One region of the Streptomyces sp. NPDC096046 genome, then DNA from elsewhere that is predicted to be linked to it. Evidence: riboswitches for the same ligand, from Rfam matches in the RefSeq annotation. Region 1 holds a riboswitch; each other region holds the start of a gene.

Region 1 (7,427 bases):
GCACACGCCCGGTGCCTCAGTCCGGCGCGCGCGCACCCGGGCCATGGGGGAGCCGCGCTTCCCCGACGGGCCGAAGGCCGACCCCGCCGGGTCGCACTTCGAGCGGCGCATCCGGAGTTTCCAGCCGCGGCGCAGCCGCGTCACCGCCGGCCAGGCGGACGCGCTGCAGCGCCTGTGGCCCAAGTGGGGCCTCGACATCGACGGCCGGACCCTCGACCTGCCCGAGCTGTTCGGCAACGACAACCCCGTCGTCCTGGAGATCGGCTTCGGCATGGGCGAGGCCACCGCTCAGATGGCCGCCGCCGACCCCGCGACGAACATCCTCGCCGTCGACGTCCACACCCCCGGCCAGGGCAACCTGCTCAACCTCGCCGACCGCAACGGCCTGTCCAACATCCGGGTCGGCAACGGCGACGCGATCATCCTCCTGCGCGAGATGCTGGCCCCGGACTCCCTCGACGGTCTGCGCGTCTACTTCCCCGACCCCTGGCCCAAGAAGCGGCACCACAAGCGCAGGATCATCCAGCCCGACTTCCTCAGTCTGGCCGCCACCCGTCTCAGGCCCGGTGCGATCCTCCACTGCGCCACCGACTGGGAGCCGTACGCGGAACAGATGCTCGATGTCCTCACGGCACACCCCGACTTCGAGAACACGCAGGCCGACGGTGGTTTCGCGCCGCGTCCCGACTTCCGTCCGCTGACCCGTTTCGAGGGCCAGGGACTGGACAAGGGACATGTCGTGAACGACCTCCTCTTCCGTCGCGTACAGCACGTGGACCAGTCCCCCGCCGGCGCCTGACCACCCCTGGCACCTCTCCCGCCTGCGGACAGCGCCCATCCGTCGTTAGGGTCAATGCCGTGGCCACAAGCCCCCCATACCCGTCGTACCCCAGCGGTCCCACCGACGGCACACCCACCGGCGGCGCACCCTCCGCCCGCTCAGGCACAGCCGGCTCCCTGCGGCACGCCCACTGGTGGCAGCGCGCCTGGGTGCGCTACGGCGCACTGAGCACGCTCCTCGCGATATCCGGCCTGGTCATCCTCGCCCTGGTCCGCGAGGAGACCGGCACGGAGGGATTCCTGGTCGGGCTGGGCCTGGCCGTCCTCCCGGTGCCCCTGCTGATAGCCGCGTTCCGCTGGCTGGACCGGGTCGAGCCCGGCCCCTGGCGGAACCTGCTGTTCTGCTTCGCCTGGGGCGCCTGCGCGGCGGCGCTGATAGCGATCGTCGCCAACAGCTTCGCGACGAGATGGATCGCGACGGCGACGGCTGACCCGTCCAGCGCGGACACCCTGGGCGCGACGGTGATAGCGCCGGTGGTCGAGGAGTCGGCCAAAGCGGCGGCCGTCCTGCTGGTCTTCCTCTTCCGGCGCCGCGACTTCACCGGCATCGTCGACGGCGTCGTCATAGCCGGGGTCACCGCCACCGGCTTCGCGTTCACGGAGAACATCCTCTACCTGGGCACCGCCTTCGGCACCGACCAGCTCACCGGCGGCACCGGCATCGCCTCCGTCACGGCGGCGACCTTCTTCGTGCGCATCATCATGTCGCCGTTCGCGCACCCGCTGTTCACCGTCCTCACCGGCATCGGCTTCGGCATCTCCGCGCTTTCGGCGGAGCACCGGCATCTGCGCCGCGTCGCCTTCCCGCTGTCCGGGCTGCTGCTCGCGATGGGCATGCACGCGATGTGGAACGGCTCGTCGGCGTTCGGCGAGTACGGGTTCTTCGCCGTGTACGCGGCGTTCATGGTGCCCATCTTCGGGCTGCTGACGTGGCTGGTGATCTGGACCCGGCAGCGGGAGCTGAAGACCGTGCGGGCGGAGCTGCCCGCCTACGCCGTGGCCGGCTGGCTGACCCCCGCCGAGCCGTTCGCGCTCGGCTCGATGCGGGCCCGGCGGATCGCCCGCCAGGACGCCCGCCGGTCCGCGGGCAGGGCGGCGGCCCGGGAGGTGGCCCGCTACGAGGCGTACGCGACATCGCTGGCGTTCCTGCGGCACCGGGCCCGGCGGGGCAGCGCCGCCTCCGACTTCGCCGTACGGGAGCGGGAGCTGCTCGGCGAGCTGTGGCGGCGCCGGGAGGTGGCCCGCCCGGCGCTGGACCACGCGGCCCGGATGACGGCCCCTCCGGTCCCGGCGGCGGTTCAGCCCTGGCCGGTGTACGGGGTGTACGGCCACGGCCACCAGCCGGCGCCCTACCCCGCGTACAACCCGTACCGCTCCTAGCCCGGGCTCAGGCCAAGGCCTCCGCGCCGTGCCACCGCGCACCCGGCCCGCCACGGAGCCGGGCGAGGGCCACCGTGCACCGCGACCACCGCGACCACGGGAACCTCATTCCCCACGGGGCACGACACTCCCGTGGACACCGCGCCGGGAAGACCGCCGGCCCTGACGTCGGGGGGTCGTCGTCAGGGCCGCCGGTGCTTCAACGGGTCTGGTGGCTTACGGGTTCAGTCCCTTGCCCCGCAGCCACGCCATCGGGTCGATGCCGCCGGCGGATCCGCCGGAGTGGACCTCCAGGTGGAGGTGCGCCCCGGTGACGTTGCCGGTGGCGCCCACGCGGCCGATGACGTCGCCGGTGCTGACCTTCTGGCCGACGCTGACGCCGATGGACGACTGGTGCGCGTACCAGATCTCGGTGCCGTCATCGAGGGTGAGGACGGTCTTGTAGCCGTACGAGCCGTTCCAGCCCGCCTCGGTGATGGTGCCGCTGTGCACCGCCTTGATCGGCGTGCCCGTGGGGGCGGCGAAGTCGAGGCCGGTGTGGTAGCCGGAGGACCAGTAGGCGCCGGCCTGGCCGAAGCTGGAGGTGATGGTGTACGAGGAGGTCGGCAGCGTGAACTGCTTGGCGAGGGCGGCGAGCCGCTCGGCCTCGGCCTTCTTCTCGGCCTCTTCCTCCGCCTTCTTCTTGGCTTCGGCGGCCTTGGCCTTGGCTTCCTTCTCCGCCTTGGCGACGGCTTCCGCCGCCGCCTTCTCGGCGGCGGCCGCCGCGTCCTGGGCGGCCTTGGTCTCGATCTGGTCCTGCTGGTGCTCGACCTGCGCCATGATCCGGGCGCGCAGCGCCTCGCCGGCGCCCGCGCCGGAGGCGCCCTGCTGGGGGTCCGCCGTGGCGGTGCCGAGGCTGCTGAGCGGGGTGGCGGAACCTTCGGGGGTGTCGTCATCCGAGATGAGGGAACCCACCGAGGGCAGGTCCGGCACGGAGATGGACACCGGGGGCTTGCCGGTCTGGGCGCTGGCCATGCCGCCCGCACCGACGGCGGCTATGACACCGACGCCGAGGACGGTGGAGCTGCGGGCGAGACCTCCGCCGCGCTGCTTGGTGACGCGGTGCCGGCCACGGACGGGACGGATGGACTCCTCGGTGGGGTTCCACTCCTGGAACGGGCCCTCGTCGGTGCGCTGACCGCCGTAGCCGAAGCTGTCGGTGTCGCGCTTCGGCGCGAGCGGGGCCGCGGGGGCAGGCCGGTTTGACGCCACGTGGGCGTGCTCCTTTCCTTCCTTCTCGCCTACCGGGTTAGCTGACGGGTTCGGAGCAGGAAGGTCTCCTACGCGCGTATACCCGCCGTGCTTCCACGGTGGCATCCGCGCGATTCACCCCAAGTGGTGGTTCCCCGGTTCCCTTTCGGGATTCGGCGCGTGCGCACGGAGCCGCCTTCTGTGACGGCTGGGACGACCGCGCTGCGTTATCGAACGTTAATAGACGCGCGAGGGGTATTCCAGCGATTCCACTTGATCATTAACCTTTTTCGCGCGGACTTACCTGCCATGACCGGCTCAAATCGGGCGAGTTGACCACACCGCAAGTGACTGACGGGGTTTGACGGTATGTCAGTTGTTATGCGGAACGGGATGGTTCGCTCACCGACCGTAATGGCCGTCATCAGGGTTACGGGGAAATGCACCGAGGGCCGGAACCCTTTCGGATTCCGGCCCTCGGCCTTCAGTAGCGGGGACAGGATTTGAACCTGCGACCTCTGGGTTATGAGCCCAGCGAGCTACCGAGCTGCTCCACCCCGCGCCGTTGTGACTCCAGTGTACGCCATCCGCGGGACGCTTCGCGCACACCCGCCGCTCAGCCGCCCGGGGTGCCCGTGTGGGTGAGGGTTTTCAGGCGGTGAACAGGTCGTCGGTCCCGGCCGGTTGGGACCGTGCGGCCACCTTGTGAGCGGCGGGGACGGGCCGGCCGATCCGTTCCTCCGGGTGGTGGAGGGCGACCTCCAGGTGAGGTCCGAGGCCCTCGTCGACGCGTCCGCCGCACAGCCACTCGGGTGCCGCCGTCCTTCGTCTCCGCGCTGACCTCATGGCCGCCGCCTCCGCGCCGTCGTTCTGACCCCGCAGGCAGCGTGACCCGGACAGCGGTGCGGACGCAGGATCCGTTGGACCGATCGGCCCGCACTCAGCCCGGGAGGTGGCGGTTCGGGGCCTTGGCCCGCTCCTCGTGCTCCGGCAGGACGACGACCTCCACTCCGGCGGCCGAGAGAAGGCCGCTGCCGTCGGCGTCCGCGACGAAGGTGTCCGGCTCACGCCAGGCCGTGACGACCCGCCGTACACCCGCGTCGAGGATCAGCCGGGCGCAGGGGGCGGGGCGGGAGGCGCGGCGGGCGCAGGGCTCCAGGCTGCTGTACACCGTCGCGCCGGACAGGCGCGGATCGGCCGGGTCGAGTTTCGCCAGGGCCGCCTCCTCGGCGTGCACGACCGGGTCGCCCGCCTCGCGGGAGTGGCCGCGGGCCAGTTCCGTGCCGTCGGCGCCGACCACCACCGCCCCCACGCTGAACGCCGTGTCCGACGGCGGGCAGTGGCCGGCCAGTTCGCAGGCGAGGGCCAGCCAGTGGTGGTCGGCGGCGGCGGGCAGGGGGCCGGTGCCCGGGGCGGTCGGCTCGTAGCGCATGAGGACGACGTCCTCGATCCGCCGCGACTCCAGCAGCCGGAGCCGGCCGCCCTGGTAGCCGCCGGGGCCGAAGAGGCGGGGTGCCCGGGGGTCGCCCACGAAGAGCGGGGCGAGGACCAGCTGGAGTTCGTCGGCCAGGCCCTGGGTGAGGAGCTGGGTGTGGATCAGACCACCGCCCTCGACCATGAGGCGGCGTACTCCCCGGACGTCGTGCAGGTGCGTGAGGAGCCGCCGCCAGTCGAGGTCGGGCCCGAGCGGGACGACGTCGGTGGCGAGGCCGAGGGCACGGGCGCGGGCGGCGCCCCGGTCGGTCGTGTAGAGGACCTTCTCCCCGCCGGTGTGCCAGAAGGGGGCGTCCGGGTCGAGGTCGCCGGAGCCGCTGACGGTGACCTTCAGGGGGTACTCCGGTTTCCCGGCGGCCGTGCGGGCGGTCCGGCGCGCCTCGGAGTTGACCAGCAGCCGGGGGTTGTCGGCGCGGATGGTGCCGGCGCCGATCAGAATGGCGTCGACGGAGGCCCGGACCTCGTCGACCCGGTCGAAGTCGGCCGGGCTCGACAGGAGCAGGCGGTCGGGTCCGGTGTCGTCCAGGTAGCCGTCGAGGGAGACGGCGGCGGACAGCAGGACGTACGGGTGAGGCATCGGCGCTCCGCGACTGGTCGGGACGGCGGGACTGGACCGGCTTGGTTCAAGTTTGAAACAAACCTACACTGGCGGCATGACGACTCGCTGGCTCACCCTCGATGAGCAGCGCGCCTGGCGCGCCTACATCGCCGCCTCGCTGCTCCTGGAGGACGCGATCGACCGGCAGCTCCAGCAGGACGCCGGCATGCCGCACCTGTACTACTCCATCCTGTCCGTCCTGTCGGAGTCCCCGGAACGGCGGCTGCGCATGACCGATCTCGCCGAGCGGCTGAAGATCACGCGCAGCCGGCTGACCTACGCGGTGACGCGACTGGAGAAGGACGGCATGCTGCGGCGCGAGGCCTGCTCCGCCGACAAGCGGGGCAGCGTCGCCACGCTGACCGACGAGGGCTTCGCCGTGCTGGAGCGCGCGGCGCCCGGCCATGTCGAGACCGTGCGGAGCTTCGTGTTCGACCGGCTCAGCGAGGAGCAGGTGGGGCAGCTGGAGATGATCTCCGCGGCGATCGCACAAGGGCTCCAGGAGGACGGGGCGCGGCCGGCGGCGGACGACGTGCCGTGGCGGCGGAGGTCGTCGTCGCCCTGCGCGTGACGCGACAGGGGTGACGCGGGTCACGCAGGCCACGCGGGCCCCCTTCTTCCTTCACTGACCTCCGTTCGAGCCGCCCTCGCCCCGGGTCGGGGCGCACTCCGGCCTCCACGTAGGCCACGCGGTCCCGCGTGGCCACCCCAGCCACCCGGCCACCGCTGCCACCCCTGCCACCCCTGCCACCCCTGCCACCGGGCCACCGCTGCTACGCCGATCACGTCGGCCACCCGGCAGTGACGCTCGCCACACCAGCCCGCCCCTCATCCTCATTGCTTCAAATTTCAAGCACGAGTAGGGTTCCCCTCGTGCATCTGCTTCAAATCTGAAGCAATACGGCTGTGCAGCCGAGCAGGAAACGGAACCCGGAGGCCCCGCATGCCCGACACACCCGCCGTCCTCGCCACCCCCCGCTCCCGCGTCCGGGTCCCGCTGCGCTTCCACGACGGCTACACGGCCGACGCCGAGCTCGTCACCTTCCACGGGCTGGCCGACGGGCAGGAGCACGTGGCCGTCGTCCTGGGCGAGCCCGGGCCGGTCCCGCTGGTACGGCTGCACTCCGAGTGCCTGACCGGGGACGTGTTCGGCTCCGCCCGCTGCGACTGCGGCCCGCAGCTGCGCGAGGCGGTCGAGCGCATAACCGAGCGCGGCGGCGTGCTCCTCTACCTCCGCCAGGAAGGCCGGGGCATCGGCCTCTACAACAAGCTCGACGCCTACGCCCTCCAGGACGAGGGCCTGGACACCTACGAGGCGAACGCGGCCCTCGGACTGCCGGAGGACGCCCGCGACTACACGGCGGCGGCCCAGATGCTCCGGGCCCTGGGCATCGGCGAGCTGGACCTGCTCTCCAACAACCCCGACAAGGCGGGCCAGTTGCGGTCCCTGGGCGTCGACGTGCGCGACCGCGTTCCCACGGGCGTCTTCACCACCGCCCACAACGTCCGCTACCTGCGCGCGAAGGTCCTCCAGACCCAGCACACGCTGCCGCTGGCCGCGCTGACGGAACTCAGCGCGGGCTGAACCGCCCCCGGTCCGGCCGGGCACCGAACCGAGCTGCTTGCCCCTCGGTTCCTCGGGTACAGCCTTTGGAAGAGGGCGACCTCATCCGTACCCGGAGCTTTATGGAAGTGACCGTTTCGTGACCGATCTCGGCGGCCCCGGCGACCACCGGGTGAGGGGACCGGGCGATGGTCCGGAGGCCGTCGCATCGCAGATCGCCGATGCGGTGGAGAGTCTGACGGCGCTGTGGTCGGTCGCCGCCCAGGAGGCCTCCCTGCGCCTGTCCCTGCACCAGTTGCGGGCCCTGCGCACCGTGCAGGC
Region 2 (7,427 bases), on a different contig from region 1:
CGCCCTCGGCGAGCTTGACGCCCGCCACACCGCCTGCCGGGCGGCCCTGCGGTCGGACCTGGGACGCCTGGAAGCGCAGCAACTGCGCGTCGTCGGTGATGAAGACCAGGTCCTCCTCGCCGGTACGCAGCTCGACGGCGCCGACGATCCGGTCGCCCTCCTTGAGGGTGATCACCTCGAGCTCTTCCTTGCTGGCCGGATAGTCCGGCACCACGCGCTTGACGACACCCTGCGCCGTGCCGAGCGCCAGGCCCGGCGACGACTCGTCGAGCGTGGTCAGGCAGACCACCGTCTCGTCGTCCTCCAGGGAGACGAACTCCGCCAGCGGCGCGCCCCCCGCGAGGTTCGGCGCGGCCGGGGTCTCGGGGAGCTGGGGCAGGTCGACCACGTTCAGCCGGAGCAGCCGGCCCGCCGAGGTGACCACACCCACCTCACCGCGGGCGGTGGCCGGCACCGCCGAGACGATCACGTCGTGCTTCACGCGCTTGGCGCCGGCGTCCTCCGCGAACGGCTCGCCGTTCGCCGTGCGGGCCAGCAGACCCGTGGAGGACAGCAGCACCCGGCACGGGTCGTCGGCCACCTGGAGCGGCACGGCCGCGACGTGGGCACCGCCCGACTCCAGCAGCAGCGTGCGCCGGTCGGTGCCGAACTTCTTGGCCACCGTGGCCAGTTCGGAGGAGACCAGCTTGCGCAGCTCCGTGTCCGAGTCGAGGATCCGGGTGAGCTCCTCGATCTCCGCGCTGAGGCGGTCCTTCTCCGACTCCAGCTCGATACGGTCGTACTTGGTCAGACGGCGCAGCGGCGTGTCGAGGATGTACTGCGTCTGCACCTCGCTCAGCGAGAACTGCTCCATGAGGCGCTGCTTGGCCTGCGCGGAGTTCTCGCTGGAGCGGATGAGGCGGATGACCTCGTCGATGTCGAGCAGGGCCGTCAGCAGACCCTCGACCAGGTGCAGCCGGTCGCGCTTCTTGCCGCGACGGAACTCCGAGCGCCGCCGTACGACGTTGAAGCGGTGGTCGAGGTAGACCTCCAGGAGCTCCTTCAGCCCCAGCGTGAGCGGCTGGCCGTCGACCAGGGCCACGTTGTTGATGCCGAAGGACTCCTCCATCGGCGTCAGCTTGTAGAGCTGCTCCAGGACCGCCTCCGGCACGAAGCCGTTCTTGATCTCGATGACCAGGCGCAGGCCGTGCTCGCGGTCGGTGAGGTCCTTGACGTCGGCGATGCCCTGGAGCTTCTTCGAACCGACCAGGTCCTTGATCTTGGCGATGACCTTCTCGGGGCCGACCGTGAAGGGCAGCTCCGTGACGACGAGGCCCTTGCGGCGGGCCGTCACCGGCTCCACCGACACCGTCGCCCGGATCTTGAACGTGCCGCGGCCGGACTCGTAGGCGTCCCGGATGCCGGACAGGCCGACGATGCGGCCGCCGGTGGGCAGGTCGGGGCCCGGCACATGCTTCATCAGGGCGTCGAGATCAGCACCCGGATACCTGATCAGGTGGCGGGCGGCGGCGATGACCTCGCGCAGGTTGTGCGGTGCCATGTTCGTGGCCATGCCGACCGCGATGCCCGAGGCGCCGTTGACCAGCAGGTTCGGGAAGGCGGCGGGCAGGGCCACCGGTTCCCGCTCCTGGCCGTCGTAGTTGGGGTTGAAGTCGACGGTGTCCTCGTCGATCGACTCCGTCATCAGGCTCGTCGCCTCGGCCATCCGGCACTCGGTGTACCGCATGGCGGCCGGCGGGTCGTCGTTGCCCAGCGAGCCGAAGTTGCCGTGGCCGTCGACCAGGGGGACCCGCATCGAGAAGGGCTGGGCCATGCGCACGAGGGCGTCGTAGATCGACGCGTCGCCGTGCGGATGCAGCTTGCCCATCACCTCGCCGACGACACGAGCGCACTTGACGTATCCGCGCTCGGGACGCAGACCCATCTCGCTCATCTGGTAGACGATGCGGCGGTGCACCGGCTTGAGGCCGTCGCGTGCGTCCGGCAGGGCGCGGGAGTAGATCACCGAGTACGCGTACTCGAGGAAGGAGCCCTGCATCTCGTCGACGACGTCGATGTCGAGGATCCGCTCCTCGTACGAGTCGTCGGGCGGCGGGGTCTTCGTGCTGCGGCGGGCCATCGCTGCCGGCTCCTCCTGTTACTGGTCGCTCGCCTGTGGGGCGTTCATGTCGGTGTCGCGACGTCGACCGTACTCAGCCCTTCGGGCCTGTGCGCGCTCGCCCTCTCGTCACCGGCCGCCCCTGCGGCTCGCTCATGCTGCTGCGATCCGGATCTGACGCCGACCATTGTGGACCGCCGCACTGACAACTGGGACCAGGGCCCGTCCAGGACGCCTCTCGGGCCGTCGGGCTCCAGGTCGCCGCCGGGAACTTCACCAGGGCTTCGCGCGCTTGCATACAGTGGCAGGACCGGCAGGAATCCGCGGTCTGAACAACCGCTCAGCGAGCGAAGGGACGTACATGCCCATGGGTCACACGGCCACAGCCCAGGCAGGCTCCGGAGGCCTGACAGCGACCGAGCACCGCCTGGCCAACGGCCTGCGCGTGGTGCTCTCCGAGGATCACCTGACCCCGGTCGCGGCGGTGTGCCTCTGGTACGACGTCGGCTCACGCCACGAAGTCAAGGGGCGTACCGGCCTGGCTCACCTTTTCGAGCACTTGATGTTCCAGGGATCCGTCCAGGTCAAGGGCAACGGCCACTTCGAGCTCGTCCAGGGCGCGGGCGGCTCGCTCAACGGCACGACCAGCTTCGAGCGGACCAACTACTTCGAGACCATGCCCGCCCACCAGCTGGAACTCGCCCTCTGGCTGGAGGCCGACCGCATGGGCTCCCTGCTGGCCGCGCTCGACGACGAGTCGATGGAGAACCAGCGGGACGTCGTCAAGAACGAGCGCCGCCAGCGCTACGACAACGTCCCCTACGGCACGGCCTTCGAGAAGCTGACCGCCCTCGCCTACCCGCAGGGCCACCCCTACCACCACACACCGATCGGCTCGATGGCCGACCTGGACGCGGCGACCCTGGAGGACGCGCGCGCGTTCTTCCGCACCTACTACGCGCCGAACAACGCCGTGCTCTCGGTGGTCGGAGACATCGACCCGGAGCAGACCCTCGCCTGGGTGGAGAAGTACTTCGGCTCCATCCCCGGTCACGACGGCAAGCCCGCCCCGCGCGACGGCTCGCTGCCGGAGACCATCGGCGAGCAGCTGCGCGAGGTCGTCGAGGAGGAGGTCCCGGCGCGTGCGCTGATGGCCGCCTACCGGCTGCCGCACGACGGCACACGCGCGTGCGACGCGGCCGACCTCGCCCTCACCGTCCTCGGCGGCGGTGAGTCCTCCCGCCTCTACAACCGCCTGGTGCGGCGCGACCGTACGGCCGTGGCGGCCGGCTTCGGCCTGCTGCGGCTCGCCGGGGCGCCCTCCCTGGGGTGGCTGGACGTGAAGACGTCCGGTGACGTGGAGGTTCCGGTCATCGAGACCGCCATCGACGAGGAGCTCGCCCGGTTCGCCGAGGAGGGCCCCACCGCCGAGGAGATGGAGCGGGCCCAGGCCCAGTTGGAGCGCGAATGGCTGGACCGGCTCGGCACGGTCGCGGGCCGCGCCGACGAACTGTGCCGGTATGCCGTGCTGTTCGGCGACCCGCAGCTCGCCCTGACCGCCGTCCATCGCGTGCTGGAGATCACGGCGGAGGAGGTCCAGGAGGTCGCCAAGGCCCGCCTGCGCCCCGACAACCGCGCGGTGCTCGTCTACGAGCCCGTCGCCGACGAGACCGACGACGCCGAGGACACCGCAGCCGCGGCCACCGACGAGAACGAGGAGGCGGCCAAGTGACCGAGTTCGCCACGATGGACTTCCACCCCCGGCCGCAGGCGGGCGAGGCCCGGCCCTGGGCCTTCCCGGCACCCGAGCGGGGCACGCTCGACAACGGCTTGACGGTGCTGCGCTGCCACCGCCCCGGCCAGCAGGTCGTCGCCGTGGAGGTGCTGCTGGACGCCCCCCTGGACGCCGAGCCGGCCGGCCTCGACGGCGTGGCCACGATCATGGCCCGGGCCTTCTCCGAGGGCACCGACAAGCACTCCGCGGAGGAGTTCGCCGCCGAGCTGGAGCGTGCCGGCGCCACCCTCGACGCGCACGCCGACCACCCCGGCGTCCGGCTCAGCCTGGAGGTGCCGGCCTCCCGGCTCGCCAAGGGGCTGGGCCTGATCGCCGACGCCCTCCGGGCGCCCGCGTTCGCCGACAGCGAGGTGGAGCGGCTGGTCCGCAACCGCCTCGACGAGATCCCGCACGAGCTGGCCAACCCCTCCCGTCGCGCCGCCAAGGAGCTCTCCAAGGAGCTGTTCCCGGCGGGCTCGCGCATGTCGCGGCCCCGGCAGGGCACCGAGGAGACGGTCGCCACGATCGACTCCGCGGCCGTACGCGGCTTCTACGAGAAGCACGTCCGCCCCGCCACGGCCACCGCGGTGGTGGTCGGCGACCTCACCGGCATCGACCTCGACGCCCTGCTCGGCGACACCCTGGGCGCGTGGACGGGCTCCTCGGCCGAGCCGCGCCCGGTGCCGCCGGTGACCGCGGACGACACCGGCCGGGTCGTCATCGTGGACCGCCCGGGCGCCGTCCAGACGCAGCTGCTGATCGGCCGGATCGGCCCGGACCGGCACGACCGCGTGTGGCCCGCCCAGGTGCTCGGCACCTACTGCCTCGGTGGCACCCTCACCTCCCGCCTGGACCGCGTCCTGCGCGAGGAGAAGGGCTACACCTACGGCGTGCGTGCGTTCGGCCAGGTCCTCAGGTCCGCCCCGGACGGCACGGGTGCCGCGATGCTCGCCATCAGCGGTTCCGTCGACACGCCCAACACCGGGCCCGCTCTGGAGGATCTCTGGACGGTGCTGCGCACCCTGGCCGCCGAAGGTCTGACCGACGCCGAGCGGGACGTCGCCGTGCAGAACCTGGTCGGCGTGGCGCCGCTGAAGTACGAGACGGCGGCGGCGGTCGCGAGCACGCTGGCCGACCAGGTCGAGCAGCACCTGCCCGACGACTACCAGGCCACCCTGTACCGGCAGCTCGCCGCCACGGGCACCGTGGAAGCCACGGCGGCGGCCGTGAGCGCGTTCCCGGTGGACCGTCTGGTGACGGTCCTCGTCGGCGACGCGGCGCAGATCAAGGCGCCGGTGGAGGCCCTCGGCATCGGCGAAGTCACCGTCGTCGCCGCCGAGTAGCGGCACGCGCGCACAGGGGCCCTGGTCGCCTTCCCAGGCGCCAGGGCTCCTTTATGCCCGAATTGATACGGAGGTTGCCTGTCTGCCCTGTGGGATGCGCTACAAAAGCCGGGATCCGTTTGGGAATTGAAACTGGCGCCGCTTAGCGTCATCCGGGCTGTTCGTCAGGCAGTGCGCCGCACCCGCGGCACCGGACAGTCATCGCCGAGTCCCCGTACGGCGCGAGCCAGGGGAGCCGGGGACCCATCGCAGTCCCTGGGGTGAATCGGGCGCCCGCGCGAACCGCGAGGGAGTCCGTAGGAGACCTTCCTGCTCCGAACCCGTCAGCTAACCCGGTAGGCGAGAGGGAAGGAAAGGACCAGCCACTACATGGCGTTCACTCGCGCCACCGGGAAGCACCGTCGTCCCAGCAGGATCCAGCGCGGCACCGCCCGCGCGGCGGGCGTCGCGGCCCTCGCCACCACCGGCGTGATCGGCACCGTGGCGGCCCCCGCGGCCTTCGCCGCCGAGCCCGCCGCCGAACAGACGGGCCTCACCCCGGTCGTCACCATGGGCGACACCGTGGCCCAGCAGATCGACGCCCAGGCCCTCGCGCAGCAGCAGGCCGCCGACGAGGCCGCCGCCAAGCAGAAGGCCGAGGAGGCCGCGCGCAAGCGCGCCGCCGAGGCCGCCGAGAAGGCCAAGGCAGCGGCCGAGAAGGCCCGTGAGGCCAAGGAGCGCGCCGCCCGCGAGGCCGAGCGCAAGCGCCTCGACGCCTATGTGGCCCCGATCTCCAGCTCGTACGTCTCCACCGGCTACAAGGCCAGCAGCGGCCTGTGGTCCTCCGGCAGCCACACCGGCATCGACTTCCACGCCGCCACCGGCACCTCCGTCCACGCGGTCGGCGCGGGCACCGTCGTCGAGGCAGGCTGGGGCGGCTCCTACGGCAACCAGATCGTGATCAAGATGAACGACGGGACGTACACCCAGTACGGCCACCTGTCCTCCGTCGGCGTCTCGGTGGGTCAGCAGGTCACCCCCGGCCAGCAGATCGGCCTGTCCGGCGCGACCGGCAACGTCACCGGCCCGCACCTGCACTTCGAGGCCCGTACGAGCCCCGAGTACGGCTCGGACATCGACCCGGTCGCCTACCTCCGCTCGCACGGCGTGAACGTCTGACCGACGCCTCTTCACTCCGCCCGAAGCCCCGGCTCCCGCGAGCCGGGGCTTTCGGCGTTTACGGCGGCGGGCTGTCCAAAAAATATCCATGGATTCCCGTCTGCCGTCGGAAATTCCGGCTCATTGCAATAGAGTCACGGAACACGCGCCGCTCGCCGGCGTTTCACGGGGATTAAGCGGAGGTCGGATATGCGTATTCCCGCGCACTCGGTGTGCACGGCCATCCGGGACGACATCGTCGCGGGTGTCCACGCGCGCGGCAGCCGGCTCACCGAGGAACTCCTCGCGCGCCGCTACGGCGTCTCGCGGGTCCCCGTCCGCGAGGCACTGCGCACCCTGGAGGCCGAGGGCTTCGTGGTTACCCGGCGGCACGCGGGCGCGTGCGTGGCCGAACCCACCGAGCAGGAGGCGGCCGACCTGCTGGAGATGCGCATGCTGCTGGAACCGCTCGGCGCCGCCCGGGCCGCCCAGCGCCGCACCGAGGCGCATCTGAAGGTCCTGCGCGGTCTGGTCCGGCTGGGCCAGGAGCGGGCCCGCCGCGGCGCCAGCGACGATCTGCGCTCCCTGGGCGGCTGGTTCCACGAGACGCTCGCCCAGGCCTCCGGCAGTCCCGCGCTGACCTCGGTGCTCACCCAGCTCCGCCACAAGATCGCCTGGATGTACGCGGTGGAGGCGCCGCTCAGCCCCGTGGAGTCCTGGACCGAGCACGGTGCGATCGTGGACGCGGTGGCGCGTGGGGACGCCGAGCGCGCGCGGGCGGTCACGGCGCTGCACACCGAGCGCGCGACGGGCGCGCACCGCCTGCGCCTCGCCTCCGGCGGCGAGCGCGCCGAGCGTGTGAGGAACTCGCAACATCCCGTAAACACACCGAGCCTGCGGCATTAACACGGCAGCCGTATACAAAGAGAGCGGTTAATTCGCGGGGGCCTATTCACGCTGCCCTGCTGCGCGCAATTCCCGTCCGGGGGGAACGGGAATGGTGAAAGGCTCGCCCGGTGAATTCGGACGAGCCCTTCGCTGTGCGCCCGATCGGGCGCCCGGGAAAATCAGACGG
Region 3 (7,427 bases), on a different contig from region 1:
CGCCCCAGCGCAGGGCCTCGGAGAAGGACTCCGCGCCGATCGGGGCGATCATGAACTCCTGGATGTCCACGTTGGAGTCGGCGTGCGAGCCGCCGTTCAGGATGTTCATCATCGGCACCGGCAGCAGGTGCGCGTTGGGGCCGCCCAGGTAGCGGAACAGCGGCAGGTCGCTGGCCTCGGAGGCGGCGTGGGCGACGGCGAGGGAGACGCCGAGGATCGCGTTGGCGCCGAGGGAGCCCTTGTTGTCGGTGGCGTCCAGGTCGAACATCGCCTGGTCGATCAGACGCTGCTCGGTGGCGTCGTAGCCGACCAGCTCCGGGCCGATCTGCTCGATGACCGCCAGGACGGCCTTCTCCACACCCTTGCCGAGGTAGCGGTTCGAGTCGCCGTCGCGGAGCTCGATGGCCTCGAAGGCGCCCGTGGAGGCGCCGGACGGGACGGCGGCACGACCGGTGCTGCCGTCGTCGAGGCCGACCTCGACCTCGACCGTGGGGTTGCCTCGGGAGTCCAGGATTTCCCGGGCTACGACGACGTCGATGGACGGCACGAGCATCTCCTTCTTGGATGTGACGCGGTGACGCGGGTCGCGTGGACCCTGCGAGGTGCGGGCCGTGGTGGCTCGCGACATGAGCCTAACCGGCTCCGGGCGATCGGCCACCGGGTCGCCCACCCCATGGACAGAACCGAGAGTAAATTGTTTCCGAACGGAACAAAGCCCGTTGCCGAAAAACCCCCGCCCCGGCGCGTACGGGGGACGACGCACCGGGGCGGGGAGCACGAGGACCCTGGGCGGGTCCGGCAAGCCGCTGCTTACTTCAGGTGCAGCTGCTGGCCCGGGTAGATGAGGTCGGCGTCCTCGACGATGTCCTTGTTCAGCTGGAACAGCTTCTCCCAGCCGCCCTTGACCTTCTCGTCCGCGGCGATCGAGCTGAGGGTGTCGCCCTTGACGACCTTGTACTCGCCGTCGCCCTTCTTGACCTTCTTGCCGGTCGGCGTGGTGACGGTCTTCTTGGCGGCCGGGCGCTCGTCGGAGCGGGAAGCCGGCTGCTGCTCGGTCTGGCGGGTCTCGGTGCTCTGCCCGCTCTGCTGCGAGGAGCCGCCGGAGTTGCTGGAGGAGCCGCCGGAGTTGCTGGTGGAGCCGCTGGAGGAGCCGCCGCCGGTGTAACCGGCGCTCGACAGGCCCTTGCCGCAGACCGGCCAGGCACCCTTGCCCTGGCCCGCGAGGACCTTCTCGGCGATCTCGATCTGCTGGGCCTTGGTGGCCTGGTCGGCGGTGGAGGCGTACTTCGTGCCGCCGTAGCCGGCCCAGGTGGAGGCGGAGAACTGCAGACCGCCGTAGTAACCGTTGCCGGTGTTGATGGACCAGTTGCCGCCGGACTCGCACTGGGCGACGGCGTCCCACTCGGAGGCGGTGGCGGCGGAGGCGTTGCCGGCCGCCATCAGCGGGGCGGCGACGGCGGCACCGGTGACACCGGCGATGGCGATGGCGCGCGTGGCCTTGGACGGACGGCGGTGCGTGCCCTTACCGGAAAACAGCATGGAGAGATCCCCTCACCGACGCCTGCGAGGTGAGCTGTCGGGTTCGGGCCGGTTGAGTTGCCCGGCCGCGCCCCTCCCGGGACACGGCTTCACCCCAAGCCCTTCCGGCACAACCGGCCGGTCGGGCACTTACCTTGGGTCCCCCGCTCCTGCCTACGGCGCTTGACGCGACGACTGTTCCCGTACCGCCGCTGGCAGGATTCGGCGTTGCGGCAGCCGGGGCTCGCGGTGACGAGCGATCACGACCGTAGACACGCGATCCACGGAATTTCAAAGACGATCAGGGCTTCTGAGATCTATCTCTCACGGGCCTCAAACGGGACATTCGACGCGAAACGTGACGTGAACTCACCCGCTTTCGGGGTGACTTCGGCCGTGGTTTCCGCACTGCCCGAACGGCTACCCCTCGTCCGCTTCGACCCCTGTCGTGAGCGTCTGACCGGGGAGGATGAGGTTCGGGTCGGTACCGACGGCCTGCTCGCCCCCGTCGTCGAGGGAGTTCCATCCGCCGTCGACGTCAAGGGAGTCGGCGATGGACCAGAGACTGTCGCCCACGCCGACGATGTAGGAGCCCTCGGACGCGCCCCGGGAGGCGTCACCGGGCGAGGCGTGGCGGCCCGAGGGCGCGCCCTCACGGCCGCCCGCGGAGGCGGCGTCCTCCTCGGCGCTGGGGCCGCGGTGACGGCCGGAGCCGGTGTCCGTCGGGGCCGAAGAGTCGCCGCCCCGGCGGGAGTTGCCGGACTCGTCACCGCCGGGGGTGGCGGAGGGAGAGCCGTCGGGCTTCCGATCCTGCTTCTGCCCCTGCTCCCGAGAGGCGGAATCAGACGACTTGCCCGACTTGGAGGTCTCGTCCTTCTGGATCGACTGCGCGTCGGGCGACGACGAAGGGCTCGCGGAAGGCTCCGCGGAAGAGGACGACTCGTAGCCGTCGAGCAGACCGGGCGAGTCCACCTCACCGGATGCTTCGGACGAGTCGGAGGCTCCCGACCCCTCGTCCTGCTGGAGGCCGGAGAGCAGTCCGCAGGTACGCCACGCGCCGACCCCCTGGTCGGCGAGGATTCTCTCGGCCACGGATATCTGCTGGGAGCGACTGGCCAGGTCGGCGCTCGCGGCGTACTCGAGGCCGCCGTGGTTCTCCCAGTCCTCCTGGGACAACTGCAGGCCGCCGTAGTAGCCGTTGCCGCTGTTCTGGCTCCACGCGCCGCCGGTCTCGCAGTCCGCGATCCGGTCCCAGGTCGTGCCGTCGGCCGCGCTGGCACCGGAGGCCCCGAGGAGTGGGATCGCGATGGCGGAGCCGGTCACTCCGGCCGCCACGAGGAGAGCCGGAGCCTGGCGGGGGCGACGGTGCCGACCGTTCCCGGAGAGCATACGGAGACCTTTCACACGACAGCGGTGACCGACGCGTCCGGCATCCCGGCCGCGTTGATGGGTGAACGTATCGGCAGGAGATCACTTGTCACAAGTTAATGCCGCGCAGATCACGTGAAGATCACAGCTCTGATGTTTCGTCACGTCCGGCCGCCGCGAACTCCACCGGCAGGGTGCGCAGCCCGCGCATGATGAGGCCGCCGCGCCACCGCAGCTCGGCCGGATCCGCCGCGAGCCGGAGGTCCGGGAGGCGGGTGAGGAGGGTGGCGAGCGCGGTCTGGCCCTCCAGGCGGGCGAGTGGGGCGCCGAGGCAGTAGTGGATGCCGTGGCCGTACCCCAGGTGCTGGTTGTCGCGGCGGGCGAGGTCCAGCACGTCCGGATCGGCGAACCGCTCCGGGTCCCGGTCCGCGGCGGCCAGGACGACGAGAACCGGGTCGCCGGGCGCGATGTGCTGCCCGCCGAGGGTGAGGGGCTGCGTGGCGAAACGCCAGGTGGCGAGTTCGACGGGTCCGTCGAAGCGCAGGAGTTCCTCGACGGCGGTCTCCAGGAGGGCCGTTTCCCCGGCGGCGAGGGACGCCTGGAGCCGCGCCCGCTGTTCGGGGTGGGTGAGCAGGGCGTAGGTGCCGTTGCCGATCAGGTTCACGGTGGTCTCGAAACCGGCGAACAGCAGGATGAAGGCCATGGCCGCCGCCTCGTTCTCGGTGAGGTGCTCACCGTGGTCGGAGGCGCGGATGAGACCGGAGATGAGGTCCTCGCCGGGGGCGGGCTCGGCGGGCAGCGCCTCCCGCTTGCGGTGGATGAGGTCGGCGAGGTAGCCGCGCATCTTCTTCACCGACCGCGCCACGCCGCCCCTGGGACCGCCCTGGTGCCGGATCATCATGCCCGCCCAGTCGCGGAAGTCGTCCTGGTCCTCGCGGGGGACCCCGAGCAGGTCGCAGATGGCGTAGATGGGCAGCGGGAAGGCGAACTCGTGGATGAGGTCGGCGGACCCCTTCCGCGCGAACCCGTCGATGAGGGTGTCCGTGAGTTCCTGCACCCGTGGCGCGAACTCGGCGACCCGGCGGGGCGTGAACGCCTTGGACACCAGTCGCCGCAGCCGGGTGTGGTCCGGCGGATCGATGTTCAGCAGATGTGTCATCAGCTCGGCCTTGCGCTCCCCGGGGATTCCGGTCTTGCCCTTGGCGTGCGCCGGTTCGTCGTGATGCGCCGGGTTCTTGGAGAGCCGGTGGTCGGCGAGCGTCTGCTTGGCGTCGGCGTACCGCGTGACCAGCCAGGCCTCCACGCCGCTGGGAAGCCGCGTCTTGTGGACGGGACTGTGCTCGCGGAGCCAGGCGTAGGCGGGGTAGGGGTTGCTCGCGAACTCCCAGGTGAAGAGGTCGGGCGCGGTCGCGGGGGTGCGGGGCTGGGGCTGGTCGGTCACGCGTCGACCGTATCCGGCTTCCCGCCGCTTCCCGCCCCGCTTCCCGCCCCTCCCCTGCTGCCCGCTCCCCTTCCGTTCAGCCCTCGGACTCGGAGCGGGCCTTCCGTTAGCCCTCGGGCTCGGCACGGACCTTCCGTTCAACCCTCAGGCTCGGCACGGACCTCCCGTCAACCCTCGAAGTCGGCACGGACCTTCCGTTCAACCCTCAGGCTCGGCACGGACCTCCCGTCAACCCTCGAAGTCGGCACGGACCTTCCGTTCAGCCCTCGGACTCGGCGCGGACCTTCCGTTCAGCCCTCGCCCTCGGCCCGTCTGATCGCGTCGCGGTAGGCGCGGGCCGCCGCCCTCAGGGCCGCCTCCGGGTCCACGCCCTCGGACTCGGCGCGGACGGCCAGGGCGAGGAGCTCGTAGCCGATGCCCTCGACGGGCGGGAGCGGTATGTGCAGGTTCGCCGTGCGGGCGCGGGAGGCCAGCTTGGCGGCGAGGGCCAGACCGGGCTGGCCGAGGGGAATGCCCTCGGTGACCGAGGTGCGCCGCTTCTCGACCGCCTTGGTGCGCAGCCAGTGCTCCTTGACCTCCTCGGGGGTGGTGGCCGTCGCGTCGCCGAAGACATGCGGATGGCGGTGGATCAGCTTGGCGACGATGCCGCCGGCCACGTCGTCGATGGAGAAGGCCTCCTCCCCGTCCTCCGGGCGGCCCTCCTCGGCGATGCGGGCGTGGAAGACGACCTGGAGGAGGACGTCACCGAGCTCCTCGCGCAGTTCGTCGCGGTCGCCTTCCTCGATCGCCTCGACGAGTTCGTACGCCTCCTCGATGCCGTACTTCGCCAGGCCCTTGTGGGTCTGCTGCGAAGACCACGGGCATTCGACGCGGATGCGGTCCATGACCTGGACGAGGTCGAGGAGCCGGGCGCCCGGGAGGTCGTAGGAAGCGGGCAGCAGCTCCAGCTCGGGCATGGCGATACGGCCGGTACCGGCGAGGCGGGCCAGTCCGTCCGTCAGGACCGGTTCGCCCTCACCCGTCGCCACCACGACCACCGTGCGCCCCCCGGAGCAGGCGTCGACCAGCTCCTGGGCGGTGGGGGACGCCTCGTCGACCGGGATCCCCGCCTCGCGCAGATACGGCAGCTGCGGGTGTGCGCCGTCCGCGCACAGCACCCGGTCCGCCGCGTGCAGCGCCTGCCATGCGGGCCAGGAGAGCAGGCCGGGGGCGACGCGGTGGCTGGTGGTGAGCAGGATGATGCGGCCCGGGGCGGCGGCCGCGTCGGGAGCGGTCCGCTCGGGGCCCGGGGTGGCTTCGGGGCTGTTGGCGTTCACGGTTCGAAGCTATCCCACGCCGCCGACCGTCCTCGAAGTTGTCCACAGGGCCCCGGGAGCGGGTGCCCCGCATTCCGCCCCTGCTCCTACATACCCTGCGGGGTCGGTGCCGTCGTGACGTCCCGGACCCACGGCGTCTTGGCGTCGGCGCGGCTGCTCTTCTGGACGTCCCACGTGCCGTAGCGGGGGTTGAGGTCGATGTTCAGGTCCTTGGAGGCGTCGGAGAGGGCCTTCCAGAACTCGGGACGGTCGACGGTCGTGCCGAGCTTCTCGGCGAGCTTCTGGGCCTCCAGCTGGAGGCGGAGGCTCTCTTCGAGGCGCTGCGGCGGGATGCCGTACTGCCGGAGCCAGGCCGTCTCCAGCGCCTTGGCGCCGCCGGCCCGCTGTTCCAGGCCGGACCGCATCTGCTGGATCTCCTTGCGGGAGACGCTGACTCCGGCGTCGTCGGCGGCGCGGTGCAGCACCCGGTCCAGGACCATGGTGTGCAGGGTGTCGCGGGTGAGGGTGCCGGTCCTGGCGATGGCCTGCTGGTACTGGGCCTCGTTCTGCACGGCCGCCCGCTGGGCCGCGCGTACCTCGCCGACCCGCTCGTCCAGCTGGGAGACGGTGATGCGCTGGCCACCCACCAGGGCCGCCGCGCCGGGATGCGCGTCGTTCCCGCAGGCGGTGAGAAGGGGTGCCGCGGCGGCGATCGCTGCGGTGAGGACGAGCGCGGTGCGACGGCGGCGGTGCAAGGAAACCTCCCGAGGAGATTGTGCGACGGTGCACAAGGTCTTGCGATGATCGATGGTAGGCAGTGGCCAAGCTCTGGCCAACCCATTCGACCAACGATTCACCGGGACTTCCGGCACCGCCGCGCCAACCCCGGGGCGGTCGTCAGCCGCGGACCTGCCCCAGCCACTGCAGTGTCCTGCGGATCTCCGCTCCGAGTGGGTGCCCGGGGCCGTGGGTGCGCTCCACGTCGTGCAGCAGCCTGGCCAGGGTGTCGTGGGCGGCGCCGCGGTCACCGAGGGCGAGCAGGAGATGACCGATGCGACGGCGGACGTCGTGCGCGAGCTCGGGGCCGCCTGCGGCGACGTACTGGTTCTCGTAGTACGGCAGCACCGCCCGGTACTCGGCGAGCGCCGCCGCCGGCTCACCCAGCTGTTCGAGGCACTGGGCGGCCTCGTAGCGGAAGCGCAGGGCCTGCGGGTCGGCCTGGCCGGCCTCGGCGGCGCGTTCGTCGGCGAGCCGGCGCAGCTCGGGCAGGGCGCGCCGGTACTGGCCGTCGTCCAGGAGCGTCGCCGCGTACTGCTTGCGCAGCGTGCGGACGACCGGGGAGTGCGCGCCGTGCTGTTCGGCCGCCGCGGGCAGGATCGCGCCGAGGATGTCGACGGCCTGGGTGACGCGGCCCTCGCCGAGGAGCCGTTTGACCTCGTCGACGGCGCGGGCGATGTCCGTCTTCCCCGCGGTGTCGGTGACGGGGGTGGCGGGCGTGGGCCGGGGCGCGGGGGTGCGCGCACGATCCGGCCAGGGGGCGTGCGGGCGCAGGAACGGCCGGGTGGGATCGAGGGTCGCGCCGGTGGGCGTCCCGCGAGCGGGCAGGAGCAGTTCCAGGTGCTCGTAGACCTCCTGCGCGGAGGCGGGCCGGTGCTGCGGGTCCTTGGCGAGGAGGCGCAGGACGAGGGCCTCCAGGGCCTCGGGGACTTCGGGGCGCACGCGGCGCACGGGCAGCGGGGGCTCGTACAGGTGCCGGTGCAGGACGCCGAGTGCCGTGGAGCCGGAGAAGGGCACGTCGCCGCTGA

What was found. Region 1 has a riboswitch for cyclic di-AMP ahead of ABTX62_RS02360 (M23 family metallopeptidase). Riboswitches for the same ligand answer to the same signal wherever they lie in the genome.
Region 2: another riboswitch for cyclic di-AMP. It lies ahead of ABTX62_RS09940 (M23 family metallopeptidase); the one in region 1 lies ahead of ABTX62_RS02360 (M23 family metallopeptidase).
Region 3: another riboswitch for cyclic di-AMP. It lies ahead of ABTX62_RS19260 (transglycosylase family protein); the one in region 1 lies ahead of ABTX62_RS02360 (M23 family metallopeptidase).

Annotation. Positions count from the first base shown of each region.
Region 1 is NZ_JBEOSZ010000001.1:483,904-491,330, reverse strand. It holds gene trmB (tRNA (guanosine(46)-N7)-methyltransferase TrmB) at 1-799, shown strand, start outside; gene ABTX62_RS02365 (PrsW family intramembrane metalloprotease) at 859-2,220, shown strand; gene ABTX62_RS02360 (M23 family metallopeptidase) at 2,437-3,471, opposite strand; cyclic di-AMP (ydaO/yuaA leader) riboswitch at 3,483-3,639, opposite strand; tRNA gene ABTX62_RS02355 (tRNA-Met) at 3,939-4,012, opposite strand; gene ABTX62_RS02350 (hypothetical protein) at 4,102-4,296, opposite strand; gene ABTX62_RS02345 (dihydrofolate reductase family protein) at 4,391-5,521, opposite strand; gene ABTX62_RS02340 (MarR family winged helix-turn-helix transcriptional regulator) at 5,598-6,113, shown strand; gene ABTX62_RS02335 (GTP cyclohydrolase II) at 6,486-7,127, shown strand; gene ABTX62_RS02330 (MarR family winged helix-turn-helix transcriptional regulator) at 7,246-7,427, shown strand, end outside.
Region 2 is NZ_JBEOSZ010000008.1:110,656-118,082, forward strand. It holds gene ABTX62_RS09925 (DNA gyrase/topoisomerase IV subunit A) at 1-2,119, opposite strand, end outside; gene ABTX62_RS09930 (M16 family metallopeptidase) at 2,460-3,830, shown strand; gene ABTX62_RS09935 (M16 family metallopeptidase) at 3,827-5,215, shown strand; cyclic di-AMP (ydaO/yuaA leader) riboswitch at 5,408-5,572, shown strand; gene ABTX62_RS09940 (M23 family metallopeptidase) at 5,585-6,373, shown strand; gene ABTX62_RS09945 (GntR family transcriptional regulator) at 6,563-7,258, shown strand; gene ABTX62_RS09950 (HPr family phosphocarrier protein) at 7,420-7,427, opposite strand, start outside.
Region 3 is NZ_JBEOSZ010000020.1:66,506-73,932, forward strand. It holds gene eno (phosphopyruvate hydratase) at 1-547, opposite strand, end outside; gene ABTX62_RS19260 (transglycosylase family protein) at 811-1,539, opposite strand; cyclic di-AMP (ydaO/yuaA leader) riboswitch at 1,544-1,710, opposite strand; gene ABTX62_RS19265 (transglycosylase family protein) at 1,939-2,907, opposite strand; gene ABTX62_RS19270 (cytochrome P450 family protein) at 3,029-4,327, opposite strand; gene ABTX62_RS19275 (nucleoside triphosphate pyrophosphohydrolase) at 4,618-5,643, opposite strand; gene ABTX62_RS19280 (SurA N-terminal domain-containing protein) at 5,730-6,377, opposite strand; gene ABTX62_RS19285 (serine/threonine-protein kinase) at 6,520-7,427, opposite strand, start outside.